Regions from separate parts of the Pseudomonas sp. SO81 genome, predicted to be linked through region 1. Evidence: predicted binding sites of a transcription regulator. Region 1 holds the regulator's gene; each other region holds the start of a gene.
What was found. Region 1 encodes sigma-54, which starts transcription at its own class of promoters, with help from an activator protein. Its sites were predicted from a motif close to ANTGGCATNNANNTTGCTNT; they were not measured.

Region 1 (10,579 bases):
AGCACCCAGCAGTTCCAGGAAGACGGCAAGCTGCAGTACGAGATGACCGCCGCCAAGCTGGAACACATCAAGGCCAGCGACATCACCCTGCTGGACAAGCCGGACCTGCAACTCTACCGCGGCACCCAGTTCCCGTGGCACGTGCGCAGCGACAAGGGCGAGGTGGCGCCGGAGGGCAAGCAGGTCGAGCTGATCGACAACGTGCGCATCGCCCGCACCGATGCCAAGAACCGCCCGACCGTGATCACCAGCAGCCGGGTCACCGTATTCCCCGACGAGGAATATGCGCAGACCCAGCAAGCCGTTAGAATCGAGGCCGCCAATGGGGTGACCACGGCACAGGGAATGAAAGCGTACATGAACGACGGCAAGATCAACTTGCTGTCCAACGTAAGAGGCCAGCATGAGGTTCGTTAAAACCTTCCCCCTACTGCTCAGCCTGAGCGCCGCGCTCGGAAGCGCCAGCGCCTGGGCCCTGCCCAGCGACCGCGAACAACCGATCCGGGTCCAGGCAGACAGCGCAGAACTGGATGACAAGCAAGGTGTAGCCGTGTATCGCGGCGGCGTGGTGATCACCCAGGGCACCATGAAGATCACCGGCGACACCGTGACCATCACTCAGGATGCCAACGGCGAGATCGAAGTCTTCACCTCGGTGGGCAAACCGGCCTACTACGAGCAGAAGCCATCGGTCGACAAGGACATCGTCAAGGCCTATGGCCTGACTATCCAGTACTACGCGAGCAACGAGCGCATCGTACTGATCGACCAGGCCAAGGTGATCCAGCAGGGCAACACCTTCGAAGGCGAGAAGATCGTCTACGACACCCAGCGCCAGATCGTCAACGCCGGCCGCGCCACGGGCAGCGATGTCTCCACGCCGCGCCCGCGCATCGACATGATCCTGCAGCCGCGCAAGAAGAACGGCCAGCCGGAGCAGGCGCAGTAATGGCGACTCTCAAAGCCCAGCACCTGGCCAAGAGCTACAAGGGCCGCCAGGTGGTCCGCGACGTCAGCCTGTCCATCGACAGCGGCCAGATCGTCGGCCTGCTCGGCCCCAACGGCGCCGGCAAGACCACCTGCTTCTACATGATCGTCGGCCTGGTCCAGGCCGATCAGGGCCGCGTGCTGATCGACAGCCAGGACATCAGCCACCAGCCCATGCATGGTCGCGCCCGCTCCGGCATCGGCTACCTGCCGCAGGAAGCCTCGATCTTCCGCAAGCTGTCGGTGACCGACAACATCATGGCCATCCTCGAGACCCGCAAGGACCTCGACCGCGCCGGCCGCCAGGAGGCGCTGGAAGCCCTGCTGCAGGAATTCCACATCAACCACATCCGCGACAGTCTCGGCATGAGCCTGTCCGGCGGCGAGCGTCGCCGCGTGGAGATCGCCCGCGCCCTGGCCACCGAGCCGAAGTTCATCCTGCTCGACGAACCCTTCGCCGGTGTGGACCCGATCTCGGTCGGCGATATCAAGCAGATCATCCATCACCTCAAGGCCAAGGGCATCGGCGTGCTGATCACCGATCACAACGTGCGCGAGACCCTGGATATCTGCGAGACCGCCTATATCGTCAACGACGGCCAGCTGATCGCCGAGGGCGATGCCGAGACCATTCTGGCCAACCAGCTGGTCAAGGAAGTCTACCTGGGCCACGAGTTCCGCCTCTGAGCCCGAGCCCCGTGCGGGGCTTGCGCAAAGGGCTAGAATCATTCAAGGTCAGGCATATAATTTGCTTCCTAGGGCGGTTCGCCGCCTTGCAGTGGATGGCGCCACGCGCCGGCAAGTGAACAAGGTACCCAGCCCCACACCATGAAACCGTCGCTAGTCCTCAAGATGGGCCAGCAGCTGACGATGACTCCGCAGCTGCAACAGGCCATCCGTCTCCTCCAGCTCTCCACCCTGGACCTGCAGCAGGAAATCCAGGAGGCCCTGGAATCCAACCCCATGTTGGAACGTCAGGAGGAAGGCGAAGACTTCGACAACTCCGACCCGATGGCCGACAACGCCGAGCAGAACAGCCCTGCCCAGCAGGACAGCTCGAGCTTCCAGGACAGTACCGTCGCGGTAAACAACAACGAGAGCGCCGAAGACGGCGAATGGCACGACCGCATTCCCAGCGAGCTGCCGGTCGACACCGCCTGGGAAGACGTCTACCAAACCAGCGCCAGCAGCCTGCCGAGCAACGATGACGACGAGTGGGACTTCACCACCCGCACCTCCGCCGGCGAAAGCCTGCAGAGCCACCTGCTGTGGCAGCTCAACCTGGTGCCGATGTCCGATACCGACAAGCTGATCGGCGTCACCATCATCGACTGCATCAACAACCAGGGCTACCTGGAAGAATCCATCGACGAGATCGTCGAGTCCTTCGATCCGGAACTGGAGATCGAGGCCGACGAGGTCGAAGCCGTCCTGCACCGCATCCAGCATTTCGAGCCCGCCGGCATCGGCGCCCGCGACCTGCGCGAGTGCCTGCTCCTGCAGCTGCGCCAACTGCCGGCCAGCACGCCCTGGCTGGCCGAGGCACAGCGCCTGGCCGGCGATCACCTCGACGTGCTCGGCAGCCGCGACTACAGCCAGCTGATGCGCCGCATGAAGCTGAAAGAGGACGAGCTGCGCCAGGTCATCGAACTGATCCAGAGTCTCAACCCGCGCCCGGGCTCGCAGATCGAGGCCAGCGAACCGGAATACGTGGTGCCGGACGTGATCGTGCGCAAGCACAACGAACGCTGGCTGGTGGAACTCAACCAGGAAGCGGTACCGCGCCTGCGGGTCAACCCGCAATACGCCGGCTTCGTCAAACGCGCCGACTCCAGCGCCGATAACACCTTCATGCGCAATCAGCTGCAGGAGGCGCGCTGGTTCATCAAGAGCCTGCAGAGCCGCAACGAGACGCTGATGAAGGTGGCCACGCAGATCGTCGAGCACCAGCGCGGCTTCCTCGAATACGGCGACGAGGCCATGAAGCCCCTGGTCCTGCACGATATCGCCGAGGCGGTAGGCATGCACGAGTCGACCATTTCGCGTGTCACCACGCAGAAATTCATGCACACCCCGCGTGGCATCTACGAGCTGAAGTACTTCTTCTCCAGCCACGTCAGCACCTCCGAGGGCGGTGAATGCTCGTCCACCGCGATCCGCGCCATCATCAAGAAACTGGTGGCCGCGGAAAACGCGAAAAAGCCGTTGAGCGACAGCAAGATCGCTGGTTTACTGGAAGCACAGGGCATTCAGGTAGCCCGCCGCACTGTCGCCAAGTACCGTGAATCGCTCGGCATAGCGCCATCCAGCGAACGCAAGCGACTGATGTAAGCGGCCCTGAGCGGAAGGCTTCTGCACCACCGTACCGAGCGCCAGATACCCTGCATGGGGGGACCATGGCCCGCAGTGCACCAGCCCTTTCAGCCAACGTGTTACGGCGGCAGGCAAGCTAGTCTGTCTCTTACACCAGGCAACAAGGAGAAGCGGTATGCAAGTCAACATCAGTGGACATCAACTGGATGTGACCGACGCTCTGCGTGACTATGTCGGCGAGAAGTTGAGCCGGCTGGAACGCCATTTCGACAAGATCACCAATGTGCAGGTCATCATGGAGGTCGAGAAGCTGAAGCAGAAGATCGAAGCGACCCTGCACATTGCCGGCGGCGAAATCGTCGCCAACGCCGAACACGAAGACATGTATGCGGCCATCGACCTGCTGACCGACAAACTCGACCGACAACTGATCAAGCACAAGGAAAAGCAGCTGGGTCGCCTGCAAGGCGCCACGGCTCGCTGACAGCCCCTCCCAGATGATCCGACTCGAAACCATCCTGACTCCCGCACGTTCCCTGGTGAACGTGCCGGGAGGCAGCAAGAAACGTGTACTCGAACAGATTGCCAACCTGGTCGCCCGCGATCTCCCCGATCTGGACGCCCAGGACATCTTCGAAAACCTGATCGCTCGCGAGAAGCTCGGCTCCACCGGCTTCGGTAATGGCATCGCCATTCCCCACTGCCGCCTGTCCGGCTGCAGCGCACCGATCAGCGCCGTGCTGCACCTGGACTCGGTGGTGGACTTCGACGCCATCGACGGTGCACCGGTAGACCTGCTGTTCGTCCTGCTGGTGCCGGAAGCGGCCACCGACGAGCACCTGGAGCTGCTGCGCCAGATCGCCAGCATGCTCGACCGTAGTGAGGTGCGCGAGCGCCTGCGCCAGGCGCAGAGCAACGAGAGCCTGTACCAGGTCGTGGTCGACGTTCAGAGCGGCCACTGAGCACGGGAGGCGGCATGCGTCTGATCATCGTCAGCGGACGTTCCGGCTCGGGCAAGAGCACCGCCCTCGACGTACTGGAAGACAACGGCTTCTACTGCATCGACAACCTGCCCGCCGGCCTGCTGCCGGATCTGGCCGAGCGTGCCCTGCTGCAGACCGAGCTGCTGCACCCGCAGGTCGCCGTGTCGGTGGACGCACGCAACCTGCCCAGCCAGCTCAAGCGCTTCCCCGAACTGCTCGACGAAGTACGCAGCCGTCATATCCAGTGCGACGTGCTGTATCTCGATGCCGACGAGGACACCCTGCTCAAGCGCTTCTCCGAGACCCGGCGGCGTCACCCGCTGACCAACGAGGATCGCGCCCTGGCCGAGGCCATTCGTGACGAGGCGCAACTGCTGGCACCGATCATCGACCTGGCCGACCTGAAGATCGACACCACCCACCTGAACCTCTACCAGTTGCGCGACACCCTCAAGCTGCGCCTGCTGAACAAGCCGGAGCCGGGCACCGCCTTCCTGGTCGAATCGTTCGGTTTCAAGCGCGGCATGCCGGTGGATGCCGACCTGGTATTCGACGTGCGCTGCCTGCCCAACCCCTACTGGAAGCCGGACCTGCGCGACATGTCCGGCCTGGAGGCCCCGGTAGCCGAGTATCTGGCGGCGCAGCCGGACGTGGAGGAGATGTACCAGGACATCCAGGCCTACCTGCACAAGTGGCTGCCGCGCTTCGCCGCCAGCAACCGCTCCTACGTGACCATCGCCATCGGCTGCACCGGTGGCCACCATCGCTCGGTGTACCTGGCCAACCGCCTGGGCGAAGCCCTGAAACCCGTACTGAAGAACGTCCAGGTCCGCCACCGCGACCTCGGCTAAGGATTGCAATGCCCACCCGCGAAATCACCATCATCAACAAGCTCGGCCTACACGCCCGCGCCGCCGCCAAGTTCGTCGGCGTGGCCAGTGGCTTCCCCTGCCAGGTCCGCGTCGGCCGCTCGGCGGAGAGCCAGGTGGACGGCAAGAGCATCATGGCGGTGATGATGCTGGCCGCCGGCAAGGGCACCAACCTGCACCTGTTCAGCGAAGGCGAGCGTGAAGACGAGGCGCTGGACGCGCTGGTCGAGCTGATCAACAACAAGTTCGACGAAGGCGAGTAAACGCCGACGCATGAAAAAGGGGCCCTCGGGCCCCTTTTTCGTAGCCGCGCGGGCTCAGCTGCCGGCGACGGTCATCCGCTCGATCAGCACCGAGCCGGTGCGGATGTTGCCACGCAGCTCCAGGTCGCTACCCACCGCGACTATCTGGCTGAACATGTCACGCAGATTGCCGGCGATGGTGACTTCCTGCACCGGGAACTGGATCTCGCCGTTCTCCACCCAGAAACCGGCGGCGCCGCGCGAGTAGTCGCCGGTGACCAGGTTGAGGCCCTGCCCCATCAGTTCGGTGACCAGCAGACCGCGTCCCATGCGCTTGAGCAGCGCCTGCTGATCCTCGTTGCCATGGCTGACGAACAGGTTGTGCACGCCGCCGGAGTTGGCCGTGCTCGGCATGCCCAGCTTGCGCCCGGAGTAGGTGCCGAGGATGTAGGACACCAGCTCGCCACCGGCGACGAAGGGCTTGGCATAGGTGGCCAGGCCGTCGCCGTCGAAGGTGGCGCTGCCCATGGCGCGCGGAATGTGCGGGCGCTCGTCGAGGCTCAGCCACTCGGGGAACAGGCGCTGGCCCAGCGCGCCTTCGAGGAACGAGGAGTGGCGATAGAGGTTGCCGCCGGAAACGGCGGCGAGGAAGTGGCCGAACAGCCCGGTGGCCAGCTCCGGCGCGAACAGCACCGGCACCTCGCAGGTCGGCACGGGACGCGCACCGAGCCGCGCCACGCTGCGCTCGGCGGCCAGGCGGCCGATCTTCGCCGGGTCGGCCAGCAGCTCGCCCTGGCGATTGACGTCGTACCAGTAGTCGCGCTGCATCTGCCCGTCGCCTTCGGCGATCATCACGCAGCTCAGGCTGTGGCGGGTGCTGGCGTAGCCGCCGATAAAGCCATGGCTGTTGCCATAGACCCGGCAGCCCTGGTGAGTACTGAGGCTGGTGCCGTCGGCGTTGCTGATGCGCTTGTCGGTGGCGAACGCCGCCGCCTCGCAGGCCAGGGCCAGCTCCACCGCCTGTTCAGGCGCGATGGCCCAGGGATGGTAGAGGTCCAGCTCGGGCAGCTCGCGGGCCATCAGCGCGGCGTCGGCGAGGCCGGCGCAATCGTCCTCGGAGGCATGCTTGGCGATGGCCAGGGCCGCGGCCACCGTCTCGCGAATCGCCGCCTCGCCACTGGCGGAGGTGCTGGCCGAGCCCTTGCGCTGACCGACATACAGGGTGATGCCGAAGCCCTGGTCGCGGTTGAACTCGACCGTCTCCACCTCGCCCTGGCGCACCGTGGTGGACAGACCCTGCTCCATCGACACCGCCACCTCACAGGCGCTGGCGCCCTGGCGGCGCGCCTCGGCGATGATCTGCTCGACCTGCGCCTGCAGATCCGGCAGGGCCTGCGGGCCCACTGCTTGTGCTGAACTCATGTTGCACTCCAACGACGGGCGGCCGGTCCGCTGCGGACAGGCCCTCCCTGACTGGTTATCATGGCGGCGTTTCCATCCGGACCGCCCCCATGGCTGATTCATACGACGAAGACTTCTCCGGCGAGAAGAGCAAGACCCAGATCAAGCGCGAGCTGCACGCCCTGCAGGATCTCGGCGCTCGCCTGACCACCCTCAAGCCCGACCTGATCGCCAAGCTGCCGATCACCGATGGCCTGCGCAAGGCCCTGGCCGAGGCGCCGAAACACACGGCCAATGCCGCCAAGAAGCGCCACGTCCAGTTCATCGGCAAGCTCATGCGCGACCAGGACATCGAGGGCATCCTCGCCCTGATCGACCAGGTCGACAGCTCCACCCGCGAGTACAACGAACGCTTCCACGCCCTCGAGCGCTGGCGCGATCGCCTGGTCGCAGGTGACGACACCACCCTGGAGAGCTTCGTCGTCGACTACCCGGAGGCCGACCGCCAGCACCTGCGCAGCCTGATCCGCCATGCCCAGCACGAGGCGGCGCGAAACAAACCGCCAGCCGCCGCGCGCAAAATCTTCAAGTACATCCGCGACCTGGACGAGGTCCAGCGCGGCCTGCGTTAACTCTTTACCTGCGCCCCGGATTGCCTCCGGGCCAGGCCCCTCGCCCGCCTCAGGCGCCGGTGCCCCCCACGGTGATCGCGTCGATCTTCAGGGTCGGCTGGCCGACGCCCACCGGCACCGACTGGCCGTCCTTGCCGCAGGTCCCCACACCGCTGTCCAGGGCCAGGTCGTTGCCGACCATGGACACCTTGCTCATCGCCTCCGGACCATTGCCGATCAGTGTCGCGCCCTTGACCGGGGCAGTGATCCTGCCGTCCTCGATCAGGTAGGCCTCGCTGGTGGAGAACACGAACTTGCCGCTGGTGATATCCACCTGGCCGCCGCCGAGGTTGGCGCAGTAGATGCCGCGCTTCACCGAACGGATGATCTCTTCCGGGTCGCTCTCGCCGGCCAGCATGTAGGTATTGGTCATGCGCGGCATCGGCAGGTGCGCGTAGGACTCGCGACGGCCGTTGCCGGTCGGCGCCACACCCATCAGGCGCGCGTTCAGCTTGTCCTGCATATAGCCCTTGAGCACGCCGTTCTCGATCAGCGTGGTGCACTGGGTGCGGGTGCCTTCGTCGTCCAGGCTCAGCGAGCCGCGGCGACCGGCCAGGGTGCCGTCGTCGACTATGGTGCACAGCTTGGATGCCACCGGCTGGCCAACGCGACCGCTGTAGGCCGAGCTACCCTTGCGGTTGAAGTCGCCTTCCAGGCCATGGCCGACCGCCTCGTGCAACAGCACGCCGGACCAGCCGGCACCCATCACCACCGGCAGGGTGCCGGCCGGCGCGGGGACCGCCTCCAGGTTGACCAGGGCCTGGCGCAGCGCCTCGCGGGCATAGCCCATGGCGCGCTCTTCGCCGTTGCCGTCCTGCTCGAGGAAGTAGCGGTAGTCGCTGCGCCCGCCACCGCCGTGACCACCGCGCTCGCGGCGGCCGTTCTGCTCGACGATCACGCTGACGTTGAAGCGCACCAGCGGGCGGATGTCGGCGCCCAGGCTGCCATCGCTGGCGGCCACCAGCACGTGGTCCCAGACCCCGGCCAGGCTGACGGTGACCTGCTTGATGCGCGGGTCGAGGGTGCGGGTGAACACGTCGATGCGCTTGAGCAGCTCAACCTTCTCGGCGCGCTCCAGCACTTCCAGCGGGTTGTCCTGGCCATACAAAGCGACCACCGCCGGGCTGGCGAAGGCCTGCACGCGGCCCTGCTGGCCGGCGCGGGCGATCGAGCGGGCGGCGCGGGCCGCCTGGCTCAGGGCCTCGGCATGGATGGCGTTGCTGTAGGCGAAACCGGTCTTCTCGCCGGACTGGGCTCGCACGCCCACGCCCTGGTCGAGGTTGAAGCTGCCTTCCTTGACGATGCCGTCCTCCAGCACCCAGGACTCGGAGACCTGGCTCTGGAAGTACAGGTCGGCCGCATCGATGCCGGGGCCGGCCAGTTCGCCGAGAATCGCTGGCAACTGCTCGATGGTCAGGTTGCCGGGGGCCAGCAGGTGGCCGCTGACGCGGCCGAGGATGTCGCTCATAACTGCTCCGTGGGCGCCGGACCGGGCTCGGCCGGCGCAATGAATCGTCTGTGTCGCGCCACCGGCATGCGCTGGCGCACGGCCGCCTGCTCGGCGGCATCGCGTTCGGCGAGCAGTACCGCTTCGCCTTCCGTCTGTTCGGCCAGCACCCGGCCCCAGGGATCGATGATCGCCGAGTGGCCGAAGGTCTCGCGCCCTCCCGGGTGCGTACCGCCCTGCCCCGCCGCCAGCACGTAGCACTGGGTCTCGATGGCGCGGGCGCGGGTCAGCACCTGCCAGTGGGCGGCGCCGGTAACGGCGGTGAAGGCCGCCGGTGCGCTGATCAATTCGGCACCGGCCTCGCGCAGCCGGCTGTACAGCTCGGGGAAGCGCAGGTCGTAGCACACGCTCAGGCCCAGGCGCCCCACGGGCGTATCGGCCACCACCACCTGCTCGCCGAAAGCGTAGTCGTCGGACTCGCGGTAGCGGCCACGGCTGTCGGCCACATCCACGTCGAACAGGTGCAGCTTGTCGTAGCGCGCCACCCGCTCGCCGTGCTCGTCGACCAGCAGCGAACAGGCATGCGCCTTGGCCTCGGGGCGGGCGTCCGGCGGCAGGGGGATGGTTCCGGCCACTACCCATAACCCTAGATCACGGGCGGCCTGGCGCAGCCAGGGCAGGATGGGGCCGGTGCCCGCGGCCTCGGCCCGACCCAGGTCGGCCTGGTCGCGGCGGCCCATGGCGGCGAAGTTTTCCGGCAGCACGGCGAGACGCGCACCGCGCTCGGCCGCCTGTTCGAGCAGGCGACGGGCGGCGGCTAGATTGGCCAGGACATCGTCCTGGCTGACCATCTGGATTACGGCGAGGGACATGAACGCCTCCTTGCCCGCATGCTACCGCAAGTCGCCGGTACTGGCTTCAACGTGGCTTCTCGAACGGTTTATCGAAGCTGATCTCAGGGTTCTGCCAGGGGCCCTTGACCTTGTACTGCACGCTGGCGAAGCGCGCCACTCGGTCGCCGAGCAGCTTGTCGACCACGAACAGGGCGCCGCCGACGGCCGGCGCGCCGACGATCAGCGCCGCCAGCGGCAGGTTGTTGGTCACCGGCAGGGTCACCAGCAGCTTGGCGTCGATCTGATCGCGCGCCATGTCCAGGGTGCCGTCCAGCTCCAGGGTGCTGGACGGGCCGACCACGCGCAGCGGCTCGCGGGTCTGGAACACCCCGTTCTGGCCGACCAGCAGGGTCTTGGTGGTGTCGTAGCTGAAGCCTTTACCGAGCAGGTCGGAGAAGTCCAGGCGCAGACGGCGGCTGATGGAATTGAAGTTGAGCAGGCCGAACACGCGCAGGGCCGAGGCCGAGCCCTGCACCTCGACGAACTGGCCCTTGCGCAGGCTGGCGTCGAGACGACCGGACAGGCGCTTGAGACCGAACCAGGCCGGCGAGCCGGGCCAGTTGGCATCCACATCCAGGCGGAAACGTTCGCTGGTGGCGCTGGGCGCGTAACCCCAGGCGCTCAGCACATCGGCCAGGTTCTTGCCCTCGATGCGCCCCTTGTACCAGCTGGAGCTGGCCCCCGGCGCGCCTTGCCAGCCGGCGCTGCCGCCCAGCTTGAGGCCCTTGAGATCGAGCGACAGCTCGCTGAAGTCGACCCCCTGCGGCGTCGGC
Region 2 (10,579 bases), 1.1 Mb from region 1:
CGCCGACAGGCCCGACAGGCCAATGCTCAGTAGGTCAGCCATGATCTAGCTCTCAGGTCCTTGTGGTCGGGCTGTCGACGGCGGCTACAGCCTGATAGGTCTGCATCTGCCGGGCGATCTGCGCGATCTTGCGGGCGTACTGCGGGTCGGTGGCGTAACCGGCCTCCTGCAGCTCACGTACGAAGCGTTCCGGTTTGTCGGTCACGGCCAGGGCCTCCTGGTAGCGGCCATTGCCCTGTAGGAAACTCACATAGTCGTTGAAGCTCTGCTGGTAGGAGTCGTAGGCGCGGAACGACGCCGACTCCTTCACCGCCTCGCCGCCTTTGTATTCGGTGGTCAGCACCCGCGCCGAATCGCCTTCCCAGCCGCCGTGGGCCTTGATGCCAAACAGGTTGTGGCTGCTAGAGCCATCGGCCTGGCGAATGATCGACTTGCCCCAGCCGGTTTCCAGGGCGGCCTGGGCCACCAGGTAGCGGGCATCGACGCCGATCTTCTGCGCGGCCTCCTCGGCCATCGGCAGCATGGTCTCGATGAATTCGGCGGCCGAGGCGAAGGCCGACTTGCCCTTGGCCAGCGGCGGTTGGGCCACGCGGCGACCGCTGATGGCGTCGCTGTCGTCCAGGCTCAGCGGCTTGTCGCCCGCCACCGCCGTGGCATGCGCCGGTACCCAGTCGCTGCCGGCCAGCGGCTGCGCTTCACCAGCGGCCGGCACTATGCCGGCCAGCAGGCGATCGGTGAGCTTGCTCGGCAGGCTCAGGCGACGCTGGTTGAGCAGCTGCGAGTCGTCGCGGGAGGCAACGCCGCCCTCGCCCGCCGGCTTGAATGCGCCAGCGCGCGCCGTGGCATTCGGCGCCTCGACCTGGGCGAACGGGTTGACCCGCTTCGGCCCGCTCTTCATCTGGCTGAGCTGGCGTTCCAGCACCGAGGCCAGGCCGATGCCACCGTTGCTCGTCGACAGGGTCACGGCCAGCTGCTGGTCGTGCATGTCCTGGTAGGTCTTGCTCTCGTTGCTGTTCATGAAGTTGCCTTCGCCGAACACTTCGTTCGCCTTGCGCATGGACTTCATCATTTCGTTGAGGAACAGCGATTCGAATTCCTGGGCGACCTTCTTGATGTTGCTCTCGCTATCGCCGCCAACCTTGAACTGGTTGAGCCGGTTCAGGTCGGTGTAGGCGCCGCTGTCGAGGCCGGCTGCGATTCTGGAGTCCATGGTCGCCTCCGTCAGATCACGATCAGGTCGGCCTGCAAGGCGCCGGCTTGTTTCAGCGCCTCGAGGATGGCCATCAGGTCGGAAGGTGCGGCGCCCACCTGGTTAACCGCACGCACTATCTCGTCCAGGGTGGTGCCCGGGCCGAACTTGAACATCGGCTTGGCTTCCTGCTCGGCGTCCACCTGGGAGCGCGGCACCACGGCGGTCTGGCCACCGGCCAGGGCGTTGGGCTGGCTGACGATGGGGTCTTCGGTGATGGTCACGGTCAGGCTGCCGTGAGTCACGGCGGCCGGCTGCACCTTGACGTTCTGGCCGATGACGATGGTGCCGGTACGCGAATTGATGATGACCTTGGCCGCCGCCTGACCCGATTCGATCTCGATGTTCTCCAGCACCGCCAGGTAATCCACGCGCTGGTTCGGGTCCAGCGGCGCACTGACCCGCACCGAGCCGCCGTCGATGGCCTGGGCCACGCCCGGGCCGAGCAGGCCGTTGATCTGGTCGACGATGTTCTTCGCCGTGGTGAAGTCCGGGCGATTGAGGTTGAGGGTCAGGCTGTTGCCCTGGTCGAAACCGCTCGGCACCGGGCGCTCGACGGTGGCGCCAGCAGGAATGCGGCCGGCCGAGGGCACGTTGACGGTGATGCTTGAGCCGTCGCTGCCGGTGGCATCGAAGCCGCCGACCACCAGGTTGCCCTGGGCGATGGCGTAGACGTTGCCGTCGATACCCTTCATCGGCGTCATCAGCAGGCTGCCGCCGCGCAGGCTCTTCGAGTTGCCGATCGAGGAGATGGTCACGTCCAGGGTCTGGCCAGGCTTGGCGAAGGGCGGCAGCTCGGCGTGCACGGACACGGCGGCGACGTTCTTCAGCTGCACGTTGCCGCCACCGGTCGGCACCTTGATGCCGAACTGGGCCAGCATGTTGTTGAAAGTCTGCAGGGTGAACGGGGTCTGGGTGGTCTGGTCACCGGTCCCGTTGAGGCCCACCACCAGGCCATAGCCGATCAGCTGGTTGGTCCGCACGCCCTGGATGCTGGCCAGGTCCTTCAGGCGCTCAGCCTGCACGGCAGTGGCGGCGAGCAGCAGGCAGAGGGCGGAAAGCAGTCGTTTCATGATCGGTACCTGGTCAGAACGGGAACAACGGGTTCATGAAGAACCGGTCGAACCAGCCCGGCTGGCTGGCGTCGGCGAAGGCGCCGGTGCCGGAATAGGTGATGCGGGCATTGGCCACACGGGTCGAGGACACAGTGTTGTCGGTGGCGATGTCGTCGGCGCGGATCATGCCGGCGATGCGCACCAGCTCGTCGCCGGTGTTCAGGGTCAGCCACTTCTCGCCGCGCACGGCGAGGATGCCGTTGGGCAGCACTTCGGCCACGGTCACGGTGATCGAGCCGGACAGGCTGTTGCTCTGGTCGGCCTCGCTCTCGCCATCGGTATCACGGGTACCTTCGTAGCCCACGTCCAGGCTGAGGTTCTCGGCCTTGAGTGGATTGAGGCTGCTGCTCGGGTTGTCGATGGACACGCCGCCGCCGAACAGCGAGGTCAGGCCGAGGTTGGCGCTGCTGTCCTTGGACATGCTGGAGCCGGCCTTCTTGCTCGCCTGGGTGCGCTCGCTGAGGTTGATGGTGATGATGTCGCCGACCCGGTAGGCCTTGCGATCGTCATACAGGTTGGTTTCGAAGCCGGCCTGGTAGATCGAACCGTTGGTCTGCGCCGCCGGCAGCGGAGTGCGCGGCAGCACCGGCGCGTAGTAGGGATCGTCCGGCTTCGGCGGAGGCGTGACGCAGCCACTCAGGACCACGCAGCCCAGCAGGGGGAGAAGAATCATCAGCCGGTTCATAACCACTTACCTCACGGCGTTCGTGTTGCTAGCTGCCGGCGCCTAGGGCGCCCGCGGGATTAAAGGTTCTGCGTAATGAAGGAGAGCATCTGGTCCGAGGTGGAGATCACCTTGGAGTTCATCTCGTAGGCGCGCTGGGTGGTGATCATGTTGACCAGCTCTTCCACCACGCTGACGTTGGAGTTCTCCAGGGTGTTCTGCAGCACGGTGCCCAGGCCGGTCAGGCCCGGGGTGCCGACCTGCGGCGCGCCGCTGGAGGCAGTCTCCAGGAACAGGTTGTTGCCGATCGCCTGCAGGCCCGCCGGGTTGACGAAGTCGGCGGTCTGGATGTTGCCGATCACCTGGGCGGCCGGGTTGCCGGGAGTAGTCACCGACACGGTGCCGTCTTCGCCGACGGTGAAGGTCTGCACCTCGGCCGGCAGGACGATGGCCGGCTCCAGGGGGAAGCCCTGGGAGGTGACGATCTGGCCGTCAGAGTCCAGGTGGAAGCTGCCGTCACGGGTATAGCCGACGGTGCCGTCCGGCATCAGGATCTGGAAGAAACCACGGCCGTTGACTGCCATGTCCAGCGGCTGCTCGGTGGTCTGCAGGCTGCCGGCGGTGAAGATCTTCTGGGTGCCGGCGATGCGCACACCGGTACCCAGCTGCAGGCCGGTGGGCAGCTCGCTGTCCTGGCTGGACTGACCGCCGGGCTGGCGACGGATCTGGTACAGCAGATCCTCGAACTCGGCGCGATCGCGCTTGAAGCCGGTGGTCGAGACGTTGGCCAGGTTGTTGGAAATGGTGGTCAGGTTCATGTCCTGGGCGGACAGACCGGTTTTCGCAACCCAGAGTGCAGGAAGCATATTCTTTCTCCTCGAGCGCCAGTTTCATGGCGCTTCGCGTTGGTGATTAGCTGAGTTGCATGACCCGTGCCATGGCCGCCGCATCGTCTTCGGCGGTACGCATCATCTTCACGTGCAGTTCGAACTGGCGGGACAGCGAGAGGATCGCGGTCATCTCCTCGACGGCGTTGACGTTGCTCGACTCGAGGAAGCCGGAGGTCACGCGCACGTTGGCGTCGGCGGCGATCGGCTCGGTGGCGCCTTTGACGCGGACCAGGCCGTCGGTGCCCTTCTCCATGGTCTTGGGATCCGGATTGACCAGCTTGATGCGGTCCACCTCGGCCATCACGTTCGGCGCCTCGCCGAGGGCACGGATGCTGATGGTGCCGTCCTGGCCGATCTCGACCTTCTGCTCCGGCGGCACGGCGATCGGCCCGCCATTGCCGAGTACCGGCAAACCGTTGCCGGTGCGCAGCTGGCCGAAGGCGTCGATCTGCAGGCTGGCGGTACGCACGTATGCCTCGCTGCCATCGGCCGCCTGCACGGCGATCCAGCCCTGGCCGTCGATGGCCACGTCCATGTCGCGGCCGGTCTCCTGCAACGAGCCGGGGGTGAAGTCGGTGGCCGGACGCTCGGTCATCGCGTAGACACGAGCCGGGTAGCTGTCGCCGAACACCGGCATCGAGCGGGCCTGCTCGTAGTCGCGCTGGAAGCCGCTGGTGGAAATGTTCGCCAGGTTGTTGGCGTGGGCACGCTGGGCCAGGGTGTTCTGGCTGGCGCCCGTCATGGAGATGTACAGCATCTTGTCCATGGTTTGCTCCGCAGGTCGGCAATTGCCGCTCGCAACTCAGTTACCTGCTGTAAAGCAAACCGCGTGCCAGGACTTATAAATACATCTATCTACATGATTAACAAGGATTTATTAAAATAAAAGACTCCTCAGGGAGCCTTGCTTGCGAGTCATCCGGCGGGGCCTTGCCGCAGGCGGCAAGGCCCCTCCTCCCCTATCAACGCAGGTTGATGATGGTCTGGGTGATGGCGCTCTCGGTCTCGATGGTCTTGGCGTTGGCCTGGTAGTTGCGCTGGGCGACGATCAGGTTCACCAGTTGGTCAGACAGCTCGACGTTGGAGTCCTCCAGCGCGCCAGCCTGCAGGGCGCCCAGAGTGCCGGAGCGCGGCGTGCCCACCACCGGCTCGCCGGACTGGAAGGACTGCACCCAGGCGGTCTTGCCGACCGGGGTCAGGCCCTGCACGTTGGCGAAGTTGGCCAGCACCACCTGGCCCTGGATCAGCGACTGCCCGTTGGTGTAGCGAGCGAAGATCACACCGGTGTCGTCGATCTCCAGGCCAGCCAGCTCGCCGGTGGTGTAGCCATCCTGGCTGACAGCGGTAACGGCGAAGGCGCTGGAGAACTGGGTGGCATCGCGAATATCGATGGTCACCCCGGCCGCGGCAGCGGAGGCACCGTTGGAGCTCCACACTGGTGGCACGGAGTTGTCCGGGGCTGCAGGTGTCCAGTTGGTCATGGTGATCAGACCGGTAGCCGGATCCACAGTCAGGTCCGGGGAACTCAAGCTGGCGAGGTCGAGCTGGCCAGCGGTAGTGAAGCCCAGGTTCGCGGTATAGGGCGTTGTCAGGGTCGGATCGTTGGGATTGCGCCCGTCGATCAGTACGTTCATGGTCCAGGTGTTGGCCGCCGTCTTGACGAAATACTGGGTCATGACGTGGGCGTTGCCCTGGGTGTCATAGATGTTGGTCGAAGTCGACGAGTTGTAGGTCTGCGGGTTCGTCGGGTCGAACGGCACTACGGTCGGCACCGTGTTGGTCGAGTTCAGGTTGAAGGTCTGCTCCAGGTTCTCGGTGGCCCGCGGCGACTGGGCGGCGGTCTGGATCTGGATATCGTCGACGATGCCGTTCTGCAGGTTGCCGGCCGCATCCACCGCATAACCCTGCAGGCGGTAGCCGAAGTTGTTGACCACATAGCCGTCACGGTCGGTACCGAAGTAGCCGGCCCGGGTGTAGCTGATCTCGCCATTGTTGCTGGTGACGAAGAAGCCGTTGCCGTTGATGGCCAGGTCCAGGGCGTTCTGGGTGTAGTTGATGTTGCCCTGGTTGAACAGCTGCGACACGTCGCCCAGCAGCACGCCACTGCCCTGAGGGTTGGAGCCGGTACCGAGCACCGAGGCGGCGTAGACGTCGGCGAACTCGGCACGTGACTGCTTGAAGCCTGCGGTGCCGGCGTTGGCGATGTTGTTGCCGGTGACGTTGAGGTCGCTGGTGGCTGCCCGCAGACCGCTGAGACCGATGTTGAAAGCCATGGATATGCTCCTTTGCCGTTACTGCCGGCGCTTACAGCCTGGGGTTATTGACCGATTATCTGGACCTGGGACAGGGGCACTGCGCCGATGCCTGCCAGGTTGAGTTTCATTTCGCCGCCGTTCTGGCCGAGGGCGACGCTGTCGACGTTCGCCGGCAGCAATGTGTAGAGGCCCTTGGTGCCGTCGGCGTAGGTAGCCTGCGCCTCGAACTTGTAGGTGCCGGGCGGCATGAGATTGCCGCTGGAGTCCTTGCCGTCCCACATGAAGCTGACATTGCCGGCGGCCTGCTGGCCGAGGTTGACCCGGTTCACCACCTTGCCGGCGTTGTCGTAGATGTTGACGTAGACGTTGCTGCTGGTGACCGGCAACACCAGGCTGCCCTTGAAGGTCTCGCTGGTGTCGACCACGGCCTTCTCGGACGGCACAATCACCTTGCGCCCGACCAGCGACGAGGCCTGCAGGGCCTGGGACGACTGGTAGCCGGACAGCAGCGACTCCATGCGGGTGTTGAGCTGCTCGATGCCCTCGACCTGGCTGAACTGCGCGAGCTGGGCGATGAACTCGCCGTTCTCCTGCGGCTCCAGCGGGTTCTGGTTGTTCAACTGAGCCACCAGCAGTTCGAGGAATTCATTCTTACCGAGCTCCTTGCTCTGGCCGGTTTCCTGCTTGATCTGGTACTGGTCCAGTACGGAACTGACGCCACTGACACTCATTGTCTTGCTCCTCGTTCGCCGCTTACTGACCCAGGGTCAGCACGCGCTGCATCATCTGCTTGGCGGTGTTCATCATTTCGACGTTGGTCTGGAAGGCACGACTGGCGGAAATCATGTCGGCCATCTCCTCGACCACGTTGACGTTCGGGTAGTACACGTAGCCCTTCTCGTCCGCGGCCGGATGGTTCGGCTCGTAGCGCGGGGTCAGGCTGCTCTGGTCCTCGACCACACCCAGCACCTGGACGCCGCGACCGGCCTGATCCTGGTCGGCGAACAGCGAGCCACGGTCACCGCTCATGCTCGACTCGAACATGGTGGCGAACACCGGATGGCGCGCACGGTAGGTCTGATCGATGCTCGAGGAGACGGTCTCGGCGTTGGCGATGTTGCTGGAGATGGTATTCAGGCGAGTGCTCTGGGCGCTCATGCCGGTACCGGCGATATTGAAGACACTGGCGAGTGACATGGTGTGATCTCCCTTATTCGCCGCGCAGGGCGCCGATCAGCCCTTTGAATTTGCTGTTGAGCATGGTGAAGCTAGCCTGGAACTGCACCGCGTTCTCGGCGTAGTTGGCCTGCTCCTGCTGCATGTCGACGCTGTTCTGGTCGATGGACGCATGGAACGGGGTACGGAAACGCAGCGCCGGGTCGGCCAGCTGGATGCCATCGGCGGCGATGTGCTGGCTGTCGGTACGATTCAGGCCGAAGTGCTTGCCGTTCTGCTTCTCGTTCTGTTCGGCGAGCACGGCGGAGAAGTCCAGGTCACGAGCCTTGTAATGCGGGGTATCGGCGTTGGCGATGTTGTTGGCCAGCACTTCGGCGCGCTCTGCGCGGAAGCTGAGGGCCGTTTCGTGAATGCCGAGTGCGTTTGCGAAGCTGATGCTCATGATCTGGAACCTTTGCCGTTTGGGCGTCGTGCCAGACATAAAGCAATGGCTGTGCCAGTTTAATTTTTACTTATAAATCAACAGCTTGCATAAAAATAACGCTATCGAAGAGCGGCAAGCGGCAAAGCTTTTCCGCTACGTGGCAAGGCCGCTGCGGCACGGCAAGGCCCTTTTGCCGCGCAGAAACGAAAACGGGAGGCCCTTGGCCTCCCGTTGTGCTTCGCGACTTCGCGTCACTTCACCTTGTAGATGATCCCGGGGCTGCACTGAACCATCTGGTACAGATCCGGCAGGCCGTTGAGCGCCTCGGAAGCACCGAGGAACAGATAGCCGCCCGGCTTGAGGGTGGCGTGGATGCGGGTGAGGATGTCCTTTTTCACTTCGGCGGAGAAGTAGATCAACACGTTGCGACAGAACACCACATCGAACTTTCCGAGGGCCGCATAGCTTTCCAGCAGGTTGATGGCGCGGAACTCGACACGACTCTTGATCGGCGCCTTGACCACCCAGCGCCCCGGCCCTTTCGGGTCGAAGTAGCGCTGCAGACGTTCCTGCGACAAACCGCGCCCCATGGCCAGGCTGTCGTACTCGCCGGATTTGCAGTTGGCCAGCATCGATGGCGAAAGATCGGTGGCTACGATCTGTGCCCCGGCCTTGAGCTGGCCCAGGTTGGCCTTTTCGAATTCGTCGATGGTCATCGACAGCGAATAGGGCTCCTGCCCCGAGGAGCAGGCAGCCGACCAGATGCGCAGACGCTGGTTAGGCGCAGCCTTGATCAACTCGGGCAGCACCCGGTTCTTCATGACCTCGAAGGGATAGGTATCGCGAAACCACAGGGTCTCGTTGGTGGTCATGGCGTCCACCACCTGCTCGCGCAATCCTCCACGAGGCTGGGCCTGCATCTTCTGCACCAGCTCACCGAGGGTCTTGATTCCCTGCTGCTCCATCAGCTTGTTGAGGCGGCTCGACACCAGGTATTGCTTGTTGCTCCCCAGCAGAATGCCGCAGGCCTTTTCCAGAAAGGTCCGGAACTGCTCGAAATCCAAATTGCCTGAAGACACTAATGCCGCCTCACCAAACATAGTTGCAACCGAGGGCCGAGCCCTCAGCCCCCATCAGCCACCCGGATACGCTCGACCACGCGGGAAGCCAGTTCGTCCGGACGGAATTTCGCGAGGAAATCGTCCGCACCGACCTTCTTCACCATCGCCTGGTTGAACACCCCGGAGAGCGAAGTATGCAGAATCACATGGAGGTTCTGCATCCTCGGATCGGAGCGAATCTCCGCAGTCAGGGTATAGCCATCCATCTCCGGCATCTCGATGTCGGAGATCAGCATGAGGAACTCCTCCGCCGGGGTCTTGCCCTCTTCCACCAGCTTGCGCAGATAGTCGTAGGCTTGCCGGCCGTCGTTGAGCGCCACCACCTCGACCCCGATGCTCTCCAGGCAGCGCGAGACCTGCTTGCGCGCCACGGACGAGTCGTCGCAGATCAACACGCGCTTGGACACCGCGCGAGCCTGGGTCTCGACGTCCACCACGCCTTCGGAAATGGCCTCCGACATGGGCGCCACCTCGGCGAGGATCTTCTCCACGTCGATGATCTCCACCAGCTTGTTGTCCACACGCGTCACCGCCGTCAGGTAGTGGTCGCGACCGGTGCCCTTGGGTGGCGGATGGATCTCTTCCCAGTTCATGTTGACGATGCGTTCGACCGAGCGCACCAGGAAGCCCTGCACCTTGGTGTTGTACTCGGTGATGATCACGAAGCTGTTGTTGATATCGTCCAGCGCCTGCCTACCGGTGGCCAGCGCCAGATCGAGGATGGGAATGGTGCCTCCGCGGATGTTCGCCACACCGCGCACCACCTGGCTGGACTTGGGCATGACGGTGAGTTTGGGGCATTGCAGCACCTCCTTCACCTTGAACACGTTGATGCCATACAGCTGCGAGCCGTCCAGACGGAACAGCAAGAGCTCGAGGCGGTTCTGCCCGACCAGTTGGGTACGCTGGTTAACCGAGTCCAATACTCCGGCCATGCCCAGACTCCTTATTGTTCATATCGTTGCGCTCCCGCTAAGCCTAGCAGGCGGCACGAGCCTTGCTTTGTGAGCTGCATGAACACACTCACGACACTTTACCGACGCATGATGGCAAAACGCCTGTTCCTCGCCGGTGTTGTACCCGCTTTGGGCCTGTTCGGCTACAGCTCGCTGCATGCCGCGCCGCTGACCCTGCCCGAAGAGCTTATCGGCGCTACCGAGGGCTTTCTTGAGTTCACCGTCGAGGACTATCTAGAGCGTAGCGAAATCCCGGCACGCCATGATATTCAAGTGAATTCGATCGATCCGCGATTACGCCTCGCCGCCTGTGACAGCGATTTGACGCAGAGCCTGGAGAGTCCCGCCCAGCCTGTTGGCCGAGTCACCGTCCGGGTCAGCTGCGAAGGCACAACGCCTTGGACAGTGTTCATCCCTGCCCAGGTGCGCATCTTCCGACCGGTGGCAGTACTGAAAAACCCGCTCAAGCGCGACAGCATCATTGGTCCGGAAGATATCGCCATGATCGAGCAGGACATCGGACTGCTCAACCGAGGCTATATCAGCGATCCCGAGCAGGCCATCGGCAAAAAACTGACGCGTCCGCTTCAGGCAGATCAGGTATTGACTCCTGCAATCTTGCAGCTGGCGGAGAGCGTGCGCCGCGGCGATCAGGTGGTCATTGCGGCGCGTGCCGGCGGCATTAATGTGCGTGTGCAGGGCGAGGCCTTGTCCGGTGGGACTCTCGGC
Region 3 (10,579 bases), 1.7 Mb from region 1:
CGCGGTGGCCACCTGCTCGATCTGCCCGCGCTGGGCGGACACGGCCTGGCTGCTCTCACCGGAGACCAGCTCGACGCGATCGGCCTGGCGCTCCACTTCGGTGACGGTCTGGCCGACCAGCTCGATCAGGTCGCGGATCTTCGCCACGGTGCCGTTGAACACCTCGCCCAGCTCGCCCAGCTCGTCCTGGCTCTTGACGTTGACGCGCACGGTCATGTCGCCGGCGGCGACCTGGCCGAGGGTCTTGCCGAAGCCCTTGAGAGTGGTGCGGGTGGACACGTAGAAGCCGCCGTACAGGTAGCCGATGGAGAGGAACAGCACCACCAGGGCCACGACCAGCAGCACCATCTGGGTACGCTTCTGATCCAGGCGCTGGCTCAGTTCCTTGTCGAGGAAGTCGAGTACCGAGTCGTTCAGCGCGTAGGTCTTGTCGATGGCCACGCTGAGCTGGTCGAAGAAGCCCTGCCAGGGCGAGTCCAGGCTGTCGGCCATGAGCAACTGCTCTTCCAGCACGGCGCTGATCTCGGTCAGGCTGTTGCGGCTGGCCTCGGCTTTGTCACTCAGCTCGCGCTTGGCGTGCGCATTGCCATCCAGCGCGCTCTGCAGCTTATAGCCGTACTCGGCGTGCAGCTTTTCCAGCTCCAGCAGCAGCTCGTCGAGCTTGGTGCTGTCGGAAGAGCCGAGAATGCCCTGGCCCAGGGAATAGGAGCCCAGGGCGCGGCCCTTGCTCAGGGCCTCGGTCACCGGCGGGCTGGAGGTAGTCATCAGCTCGGTCATCTGCCGCACGGTCAGATCGCTGTCCTGGCTGAGGCCGGACTGGCTGGCGACGAACTTGATGAACACCTCGGAGTTATCCAGCGCCTTGACCACCAGGCCGGCCTTGCTGCGCAGCGAGGACTCGGCCGCCACCGCATCCATGGCCGACTTGATGGCATCGCGCTGGGCGTTGAATTCCTCGACCTTCTGCGCGTCATCGCTGGGCGACTCGAGCGCTCCCAGCGTCTCGCCGATGCCGGTCTCCAGCGGGCCGATCAGCGCGGTCAGCTTTTCCGCTTCACCGGACTGGCCGAGCACGGCATTGATCTCGTAGAGGTCGTTGAGACGCTCCAGGTCCTGGCGCATCTTCATGCTCTGCTTGAGCAGCGCGAGGCTCTGCAGCTCGGTGCGGGTATCGACGAAGGCGTCGTAGGACTCGCGCACCAGGAAGTAGTTGGTGACCAGCATGGGCAGGAAGAACAGCACGCTGATCAGGCTGAACTTCATGCCGAAGCTCATGCGGTTCATCAGGGCGATGGCAGGGTACAACACGCTATTCACTAGACGTCTCCTATTGCCATTATTGTTTTGCCAGCCGGGAGCGGGCTGATCTATTGAACGGCAAGGTAGCGGTATATCTGAAATTCTAGCGGGAGTGGCCATTTGCCAGGCACAGTGCCCCCACAGCCTGTATACCGGATATCGGCCTTTGCCTCTGTAACTTAAGGTTAAGAATGCGCACACCTTTTCGCCTCGGCATTGATCTGGGTGGGACAAAGACGGAAATCATCGCCCTCGAAGGTTCCGACGAGCGGTTGCGGCATCGCCTGCCCACCCCGCAGGGTGACTACCGAGCCACTCTACACACCATAGTGCAGCTGGTGAGGGAAGCCGAGCGGCAACTGGGAGGTCGCGGCAGCATCGGTGTCGGCATTCCCGGTACCCGCTCGCCGGACCACGGCCGCATCAAGAACGCCAACTCCACCTGCCTGATCGGTGAGGACCTGCAGGGCGACCTGGAGCACCTGCTGCAGCGCCCGGTCCGCCTGGCCAACGATGCCGACTGCTTCACCCTGTCGGAAGCCACCGACGGCGCCGGGGCCGGTGCGGCCAGTGTGTTCGGGGTCATCCTCGGCACTGGCGTGGGCGGCGGCATCGTCATCCACGGCCGCCTGCTGAGCGGTCCGAATGCCATTGCCGGGGAGTGGGGACATAACGCCCTGCCCTGGCGCAGTGCGGACGATGGCCCGGCAAGGCGCTGCTACTGCGGCCTGGACGACTGCATCGAGACCTTCCTCAGCGGCCCCGGCTGGGCCGCCCGCAGCGACCTGGGACTGAACGCAACCCAACTGGCCGAGGCGGCACAGCGTGGCGAGGCACCCGCCGTCGCGGCGCTGCAACGCTACTGCGAGCAGTTGGCGCGAGCGCTGGCATCGGTGATCAACGTCATCGATCCGGAGGTGATCGTGCTGGGCGGCGGGCTGTCGAACATGCCGGCGCTGTACCGGGAGGTGCCGCGTCTGCTGGTGCGGCACGTGTTCTCGGACCGGGTCAACACGCGCCTGGTGCAGGCCCGCCACGGCGACTCCAGTGGCGTGCGCGGCGCCGCCTGGCTCTGGCCGGAATAGAGCCTGCCTACAGCAGCAGGATCCACACGGCGAAGGCGGCGTACCACAGCACCGCGGCGCGAATCAGCAGCTGCCACAGCTCGTCCAGGCTGCTGGCGCCCTGCTCTCCCGTTTGCGGCTCGGCCAGCTCGCTGGCGGCGCGGCCGGCGTTGGCCACCAGCCGCGCGGCCGGTAGCTCCCAAGCCAGCAGATCGTGCAACACGGCGCGACTGACCGCGGCAAAGTTGCCCACCAGGGCGAAACTGGCGGCCAGCACCCGAACCGGCAACCAGTCCATGGCATGACGCAACTGCGCCGCCCGTTCGGCGACACCTGGGCTGGCATGTTCGGCGCTCAGCGCCAGCAGCCGATAGGCCAGGGCCGGCAGCGGACCGAGCAAGGCATACCAGAAGATCACCGCGAAGAAGCCCTGATAGGCTTGCCACAGCTCATAGTCCTGCACCCGCTCGAGCAACTCGGCCTCGCCATCGGCGGCCACGCCCAGATCGCGCTCTGCCACATGCAGGGCGGCCTGATCGTCACCACGGCGCCAGGCATCGCGGAACGGCCCCAGCGCCGCCAGCACATCGCCACGGCCGAGGCTGTAGACCAGCACCAGCAAGTGCACCGGCAGCGTCAGCCAGCCATAGGCCAGCGGCTCGAGCGCCAGCAGTAACAGGCCGAGCAGCACTACCGGCAGCAACACCGCCAACAGCAGGGTTTGCCACGGCGACGGCCCCTCGCTACGCGCCAGCCATTGCAACCAGGGGCCATCCTGCTGGATACGACGGCGCCCGGAGGAGAATTTCTCCACCCAGAGCGCCAGCAGAAGCACCAGAAAATTCATCTACCGCTCTCCTCGGTCTGCAGAGCCGCGCGCAGGCGTGCCCAGTCGAAAAAGGGCCCCGGGTCGGTCTTGCGCCCCGGCGCGATATCGCTATGGCCACGGATGCGCTCGACGCTCAACTCAGGATAGGCACGCAGCAACTCCCTCGTCAGGGCCGCCAGAGCCTGATACTGGGCATCGCTGAAGGGCAGCTCGTCGGTGCCCTCCAGTTCGATGCCAATGGAAAAATCGTTGCAGTTCTCCCGCTCCTCGAAACGCGACACGCCGGCATGCCAGGCCCGCTGTCCACAGGAGACGAACTGGGTAACGGCACCATCACGCTCGATCAGGAAGTGGGCGGAAACAGTGAGCTGGGCGATACCGGCGAAGTAGGGATGCTCGTCGACCGGCAGGCGGTTCTGGAAGAACTGCTGCACCTTGCCGGTACCGAACTGGCCCGGCGGCAGGCTGATGTTGTGGATCACCAGCAAGGAGACCTCTCCCAGCGGGCGCTCGTTGAAGTTCGGCGAGGGGCAGTGACGGGCTCCGTCACACCAACCGCTGGCAGGGTCCAGCCGCATTGCAGGCTCCTTGAAGACTGGCGCCACTCTAGCAGACTGCACCAACGAAAACGCCCGGCACAGAGCCGGGCGTTTCATCTAGCAGGTAGCGCTCAGGCGCCCTTGAGCTTGCGCAGGTTGCCGATTACCGACTCCAGGGCGCGATCGAACAGCAGCGCGTCGTCGAGCAGGCGGATGGCGCCGCGGCGGAACTCCACGGCCAGGCCCATGCGGGTCTTCTCCATCACCTTCATACCGGTACGGTTGACGAAGATGAACTTGCCGGTGGGCTTGATGATCGCTGCCAGCTTGCCACGCAGCTTGTGCTCCTCGTCCTCCTGGATTTCCACCCAGCTGCCGACGCGCAGGCTGTCCACCTTCTCCAGCGCCTCGTCATCGTCCGGCAGGCTGGCCTCGGGCTCCTGCGAACGGCTCTCGCCCGGCGCCAGCAGAACGATCTCCTCGACCACCTCGACCATGGCCGGAGCATCGACCTCAGGCTCCAGCGGCGGCAGCTCCAGCAGCGGGCCGGCGCCCAGCTCGACCACGACCTCGGCAGACGCCTCGACGCCCTCCTCGGCCTCGACCGGGACCGGAGCCGGAACGGCCTGTGGCTCGGCGGTTTCGCGCTTGAAGCGCTGGAAGGCCTGCACATGCACGGCCTCAAGCTTGCTGAAGAATTCGCTGGTGATGAACGGGTCGATGGCGGCACTGGACAGACCATCGCGCAGCGACTTAAGCAGGCTCGGCACCAGTTCCAGCAGGCGCAGGCGATCTTCCGGGGACTCGTGGGGCTCGACGCTCCACACCAGATCGTCCATCACCGTCAGCGCCGCTTCCCACTCGGCGGACTCGGCGCCGTGCTTCAGGCAGGTCAGCTGCAGCACCTTGCTCCAGCCTTCTTGCAACAGGCGCACCACCACTTCCGGCAGGGTCTTGCCGAGCAGACGGGAATTCAGGGCCTGCTCCACCTGCTGGCGAGCCAGCTCGGCCTTGGCGCGACCCTCCTCGGCATCGCGGGTGCGCTGCTCCAGCAACTCGCTGCGGCGCTTCTCGTCGCCGGTGAAGGCGAGGAACTCGGCCAGCACGTCGGAGAAGATCGCTGGATCGTCGGTGAAATCGTTGAGTAGGCGCTGCACTACCTGCTCGATGCGCTGGTACAGGGCATCGCGCTGCTCGTCGCCCTGAGCACTCCAGCCCAAGGCCGCGGTAGCGATCTCGTTGAGCAGACGGCGGGCCGGGTGGCTGCCACGACTGAAGAAGGTCTTGTCCAGCACCGCGACCTTGAGCATTGGGATCTGCAGGCGACCGATCAGCGCCTTGAGCGAGTCCGGCAGGGTGCGGTCGTCGAGGATGAACTCGAACAACATGGCGACCAGATTGATCACATCCTCGTCGACTTCACCGACGATGCGCGCCTTGCCACTCTTGGCGCTGGCGCGGGACAGCAGGCCTTCCAGCTGATTGCGCAAGTCGTAGTCATCGCTGACCTGCGGGCCACCGACCGGGAAATGCTGCTGCATGTGCGAGAGCAGGCGCATCAGGTCGTTGCTGGAAATCGGCACCGCATCGGCAGGAATATTCCGCCGCGGCAAGACGCTGGTACCGCGAACCTGGGACAACAGCTCCTGCAACGCACCGAAAACTTCCTGCACGCCCTCATCACCATAACCACCGGCCGCGGCGGCGCCCTGCGCCTCTGCGGAGTCGTCGCGCTGTGCGCGGCCACCGGCTTGTGCCGGACGTCCCGGCTGACGGCGGGCTGGTGGAGCGGATTTCAGCTCAGGCAGTACACCGGCCTCGACCAGTTGCTGGTTGGCATCGGCGAACAGCTGATCGAGATCACCCAGCACATATTTTTCGAACAGCTTGAGGATGATCAGCTTGACGCGAATCTCCACCCCCAAGCCTTCACAGGAGCCCAGAAACTGCTCGCAGAGCATGCGCGGCCCCAGGGGGTTGGACTTGTCATCGAGTTTCTTGCTGATCACCGCGTTGAGGCGGGTAGTCAGATGGCCCAGAGCGATGCCATCACGATGCATGACGCGGGAGACCATGGCATCTAGCGCCACGTTCTCTTCCAGGGTGTCGTTGTGCACCAGGCTGAGGGCATCGGAAGAAACGCTGTCGAGCACTGGCGCCTTGCCAATCTCGTACTGATTCAGAGTGGCGAAGCTCTCGAAGACCTTCTGCAGGAAGCCGCGCTCGATGCTCTTGCGCTTCAGGCGCAGGTCACGCATCGCTTCGAAGAAAGAATTCTGCTCGGCGTTGCTGGTCGCACGGTCGGCCATCTCGAAGAGGGTGTCGTCCGCATTGTCGAACAGTGCCTGCATGGCCTGTTTCAGCTGCTGAGCTGCCTTGTCGCGTACCTGAATAAGGGCCACGGGAAGCCTTCCTGCCGGCGAAGTTGGCGATTGCTCGGGGGCGACCTTGTTCAGGTGCACCACTTTCGCGTCGGTCTTCATTGCGAGTCTCCCGCAGGCTGCTTGATCAGAACCTGCCTGCATACGATCAGCTGGGCGTCATCCGTAACGTCAAAGGCATGGCGTCAAACTTAAATGCCAACCCGAGTATAGGGGGATGCGAAGCATGACCAAATACCCCCTGTCACAGACATGACCCAGATCACAGACCGCGGAGTTCGAGGTTACGAACGGTCACTATCGCTCGACCAACACGCTATCGGTCTAGCAGAAAGCCACGGTATTCACCCGGCAACACTGCGCCAAACGTCGGCTATCCCTATAATCGCGCCATCTGAATACGGAGAGCGACATGCCCAACCTGACTCTCGCCGAGCTCGGCGCCGAAATCGAAGCCAACGTGCGCACCGCACTGCGCGAGGATATCGGCAGCGGTGATATCACGGCCCAGCTGATTCCGGCCGAGCGTCTGGCGCGGGCCACCGTGATTACCCGCGAGCCCGCTGTCCTCTGCGGCACTGCTTGGGTCAATGCCGTCTTCCGCCAGCTCGACCCGCGCGTCGCCGTACACTGGCAGGTCGCCGATGGCGACAAGGTGGAAGCCAACCAAACTCTGCTTCACCTGGAAGGCCCGGCCCGCGCCCTGCTCAGTGGCGAGCGCAGCGCCCTGAACTTCCTGCAAACCCTGTCCGCCGTTGCGACTCGATGCCGCCATTTCGCCGATCTGGTCCAGGGCACTCAGGTAAAGCTGCTGGATACCCGCAAGACCCTGCCAGGCCTGCGCCTGGCGCAGAAATACGCGGTCACTCAAGGCGGTTGCTATAACCACCGCATCGGCCTGTATGACGCCTTCCTTATTAAGGAAAACCATATCGCCGCTTGCGGTGGCATTGCCCAGGCAGTCGCCGCCGCCCACGGCATCGCCCCGGGAAAACCGGTGGAAGTCGAGGTGGAAAGCCTGGAGGAACTGCGCCAGGCGCTGGAGGCAGGAGCCGATATCGTCATGCTCGACGAGCTGAGCCTGGACGATATGCGCAGCGCTGTCGGCATCACGGCCGGGCGAGCCAAGCTGGAGGCTTCCGGCGGTATAAATGAAAGCACCCTGCACAACATTGCCGAGACCGGCGTGGATTACATTTCCATCGGCAGCCTGACCAAGGACATCAAGGCCATCGACCTGTCGATGCGACTGAGCCTGTAAAAAGCGCATTACCAATGGAAAGCCCGCCAAATGGCGGGCTTTCTTATATCAGGGCGCCGAAGACAGCAATCAAACCTAGGAGAGGAAGCGGCTCTTTCACCGGCATCACGCGCTGGCGCAGCCCCTATAGCACCATGCCCCCGACTGGCGCCCCGGCCTTGAGAGACGCAAAGGGTGCCCTGCGGCACTCACCAAGGTCGCAGATCCACAATGGCAACGACTTCAGCCGTCTCCTTGCGCACCAGCACGACCATGGAGTTCGCTCCAGCCATCAGAGGCAACCATGCGTCCGCCTCATTCCAGCGCTCCAGCTCGACACTTACGCGAGCAGGCTCATTGAATAACGACAGCTTTTCCAACGGCGAAGCTTTCGCCTTGATCGAGAACGCCATCTTGGCAAGTGGGCGATATAACTCGGGGCGCTGGGCAATATCACTTCCTCCCACGGCCGCCTCCAACATCAGCGCCTGACGCTGCTTGGGATCCTCCGGATTATCCGCGCCTACCCAACGCGGCCCCGACCACGGGGCACTACGATATTCAGGCAAGGCATCGCCGAGTTTGCGAGTGTCGATATCCAGTGCCCGCACCACATCGAATCGATCGACATTGAACACCAGCCAGGCCGGGCGCCCCTCCGCCACGGTCCACACACCATAGGCAAGTGCCGAAAGCTGCAGCAGGAGAATCACTGCCATATCGAATACCAGGGTCTTCTTGCCCACCTTGAATACCAACAGGGTCAGCAGAGGCCCGATCACGACATCGACGGCCAGCAGCATCAGAAAGACATTGGTAACGCCCACCGCCTCATGCAAGGGAGAGGGATACCAGACTGAGAACACCAGCAACAACATCGCCAGCGCAACTACCGCCGAACCACCGAGGTGGAAATAGAACGCCTTGAAACGAGCAGAGCGAAGAAGGATTCCGAGCATCGTGACTACACCAGAGTATGGGGATGCCGGATGTTACTACCCCCGTATCGAAGGTTTAAGCCACTGGCGGCGGACCAAAAACCCTTGATAGCGGAAGTGAGCAGCGCATCAAGCCACACACTGGAACAGCCCCCCGACCCCGAGCAGCGATGACACTTTTTGTCAGTTATCGCCCATTGCGCAAGACCACTCCCCCCAGACTTCGCTTCAGAACCCTGCCAGACCCTGAAAACAAGCATCAGGAAAAGTTGGCATGGACCCTGCTTTACCAGATTCAGCGCAACGTCTCGTTGCCACTTACAACTCGGAGATATCTCTAATGAAAGCAATGCAGAAAGGCTTCACCCTGATCGAACTGATGATCGTGGTCGCCATCATCGGCATCCTGGCCGCCATCGCCCTGCCGGCCTACCAGGACTACACCGTCCGCGCCAAAGTTTCCGAAGGTGCGGTCGCCGCCAGCGCCCTGAAAGTAGGCGTTGCCGATATGTTCGCCGACCGCGGCCTGGCTGGCATTCAAGCCTACGCTGAGGAAATCGCTAACGACCAAGACAACCTGACCACTCCCGATAAGATCAGCGAAATTGTCATCGGCGACGACGGCACCATCACTGTTACCATGGGCAATATTCCACAGCTGGCCGGCGGTGACGATCTGGCCTACGTCCCAACTATCGGTGGCGCCGCCCTGAGTGACGAAAACTCCACCGGCACTATCGTCTGGGACTGCACCACCGCTGCGACCACCATCAACGCCAAGTTCCTGCCTGCCAACTGCCGCGCCGCTGCCGCTCCGTAATCTCGAGCTCACCAGCTGAAAACAAAAGAGACCGCCTTGGCGGTCTCTTTTACTATGTGCCCTAGTAAAACTAAAAAACCGCCAAGGCTCTGTCGCTTGACTCATGCTTCACAGCTAGTCGCTGATTATCTGGTCAGCTATAACACTTCATTGAATTGATAGCCTGGTTCTAGCCCATGAACGAACTCCCCTCTCTGACCGGTCTCGCCAAGCAACTGGTCATGACCAACCTTCTGGACGAAACCTCGGCTCAGCAGGCTCAGCTTCAGGCACAACGCAACAAACTCCCCCTCGTCACCTACCTGGCCCAGAACAAGCTGGTCAAGAGCCGGGTACTGGCCGAGCTGATCAGCGATCAATTCGGCATCGCCATGCTCGACCTGAGCAGCATCGACAAGGAGTCGATGCCGCGCGACACGGTCACGGAAAAGCTCGCACGTCAGCATCGCGTGCTGCCACTCTACAAGCGTGGCAACAAGCTGTTCATCGCCACCTCCGACCCTTCCAACCACCAGGCTGTCACCGATGTGCAGTTCAGCACCGGACTCAGCACCGAGGCCCTGCTGGTCGAGGACGACAAGCTCGGCGACGCCATCGAGAAATTCTTCGACAACGCCGCAAGCGGCCTGGCTGACTTGGGCGACGTGGACCTCGACAACGTCGATATCGAGAGCGTGGACGACGACAAGCAGGATGCCGGCGGCGGTGACGCCGACGATGCTCCGGTCGTGCGCTTCGTCAACAAGATGCTCCTGGACGCCATCAAGGGCGGCTCTTCAGATCTCCATTTCGAACCTTACGAGCGCGTCTATCGCGTGCGCTTTCGCACCGACGGCATTCTTCACGAAGCCGCCAGACCGCCGATACAGCTGGCCCCACGCATCTCCGCGCGCCTGAAAGTCATGGCCAGCCTGGATATCTCCGAGCGCCGCAAGCCCCAGGACGGCCGGATCAAGATGAAAATTTCCAAGACCAAGGCCATCGACTTCCGCGTCAACACCCTCCCCACGCTGTGGGGCGAGAAGATCGTGATGCGTATCCTCGACCCCACCAGCGCGCAGATGGGAATCGACGCCCTGGGTTACGAGGACAATCAGAAAGAGCTGTACATGAATGCCCTGAAGCAACCCCAGGGCATGATTCTGGTAACCGGCCCTACCGGCTCCGGCAAGACGGTGTCCCTGTACACCGGCCTGAATATTCTCAATACCACCGATGTGAATATCTCCACCGCCGAAGACCCGGTAGAGATCAACCTCGAAGGCATCAACCAGGTCAACGTCAATCCCAAGCAGGGCATGGACTTCTCCCAAGCCCTGCGCGCCTTCCTGCGCCAGGATCCGGACATCATCATGGTCGGCGAAATTCGCGACCTGGAAACAGCCGAGATCGCCATCAAGGCCGCCCAGACCGGTCACATGGTCATGTCTACCCTGCACACCAACAGTGCAGCCGAAACCCTGACCCGC

Region 2: a site for sigma-54 is predicted at 4,736-4,755, ahead of OH686_RS02900 (flagellar basal body rod protein FlgF). Genes of this name have one in related genera too.
Region 3: a site for sigma-54 is predicted at 8,559-8,578, ahead of OH686_RS16120 (pilin). Genes of this name have one in related genera too.

What each region holds. Positions count from the first base shown of each region.
Region 1 is NZ_CP126126.1:1,733,596-1,744,174, forward strand. Features, by position in the region: gene lptC (LPS export ABC transporter periplasmic protein LptC) at 1-417, shown strand, start outside; gene lptA (lipopolysaccharide transport periplasmic protein LptA) at 404-949, shown strand; gene lptB (LPS export ABC transporter ATP-binding protein) at 949-1,674, shown strand; gene OH686_RS08395 (RNA polymerase factor sigma-54) at 1,816-3,318, shown strand; gene hpf (ribosome hibernation-promoting factor, HPF/YfiA family) at 3,476-3,784, shown strand; gene ptsN (PTS IIA-like nitrogen regulatory protein PtsN) at 3,798-4,262, shown strand; gene rapZ (RNase adapter RapZ) at 4,277-5,134, shown strand; gene OH686_RS08415 (HPr family phosphocarrier protein) at 5,143-5,415, shown strand; gene pmbA (metalloprotease PmbA) at 5,470-6,816, opposite strand; gene yjgA (ribosome biogenesis factor YjgA) at 6,906-7,427, shown strand; gene tldD (metalloprotease TldD) at 7,477-8,934, opposite strand; gene OH686_RS08435 (carbon-nitrogen hydrolase family protein) at 8,931-9,785, opposite strand; gene OH686_RS08440 (YhdP family protein) at 9,832-10,579, opposite strand, start outside.
Region 2 is NZ_CP126126.1:618,317-628,895, forward strand. Features, by position in the region: gene flgK (flagellar hook-associated protein FlgK) at 1-42, opposite strand, end outside; gene flgJ (flagellar assembly peptidoglycan hydrolase FlgJ) at 53-1,210, opposite strand; gene OH686_RS02885 (flagellar basal body P-ring protein FlgI) at 1,222-2,322, opposite strand; gene flgH (flagellar basal body L-ring protein FlgH) at 2,336-3,049, opposite strand; gene flgG (flagellar basal-body rod protein FlgG) at 3,109-3,894, opposite strand; gene OH686_RS02900 (flagellar basal body rod protein FlgF) at 3,941-4,684, opposite strand; gene flgE (flagellar hook protein FlgE) at 4,881-6,191, opposite strand; gene flgD (flagellar hook assembly protein FlgD) at 6,236-6,904, opposite strand; gene flgC (flagellar basal body rod protein FlgC) at 6,927-7,370, opposite strand; gene flgB (flagellar basal body rod protein FlgB) at 7,384-7,791, opposite strand; gene cheR (protein-glutamate O-methyltransferase CheR) at 8,025-8,852, opposite strand; gene OH686_RS02930 (chemotaxis protein CheV) at 8,897-9,829, opposite strand; gene flgA (flagellar basal body P-ring formation chaperone FlgA) at 9,908-10,579, shown strand, end outside.
Region 3 is NZ_CP126126.1:3,448,099-3,458,677, reverse strand. Features, by position in the region: partial or broken gene OH686_RS23405 (HAMP domain-containing protein) at 142-348, opposite strand; gene OH686_RS16150 (ROK family protein) at 1,491-2,384, shown strand; gene ampE (regulatory signaling modulator protein AmpE) at 2,392-3,210, opposite strand; gene ampD (1,6-anhydro-N-acetylmuramyl-L-alanine amidase AmpD) at 3,207-3,770, opposite strand; gene OH686_RS16135 (DUF1631 domain-containing protein) at 3,863-6,214, opposite strand; gene nadC (carboxylating nicotinate-nucleotide diphosphorylase) at 6,525-7,373, shown strand; gene tfpZ (TfpX/TfpZ family type IV pilin accessory protein) at 7,562-8,311, opposite strand; gene OH686_RS16120 (pilin) at 8,631-9,110, shown strand; gene pilB (type IV-A pilus assembly ATPase PilB) at 9,287-10,579, shown strand, end outside.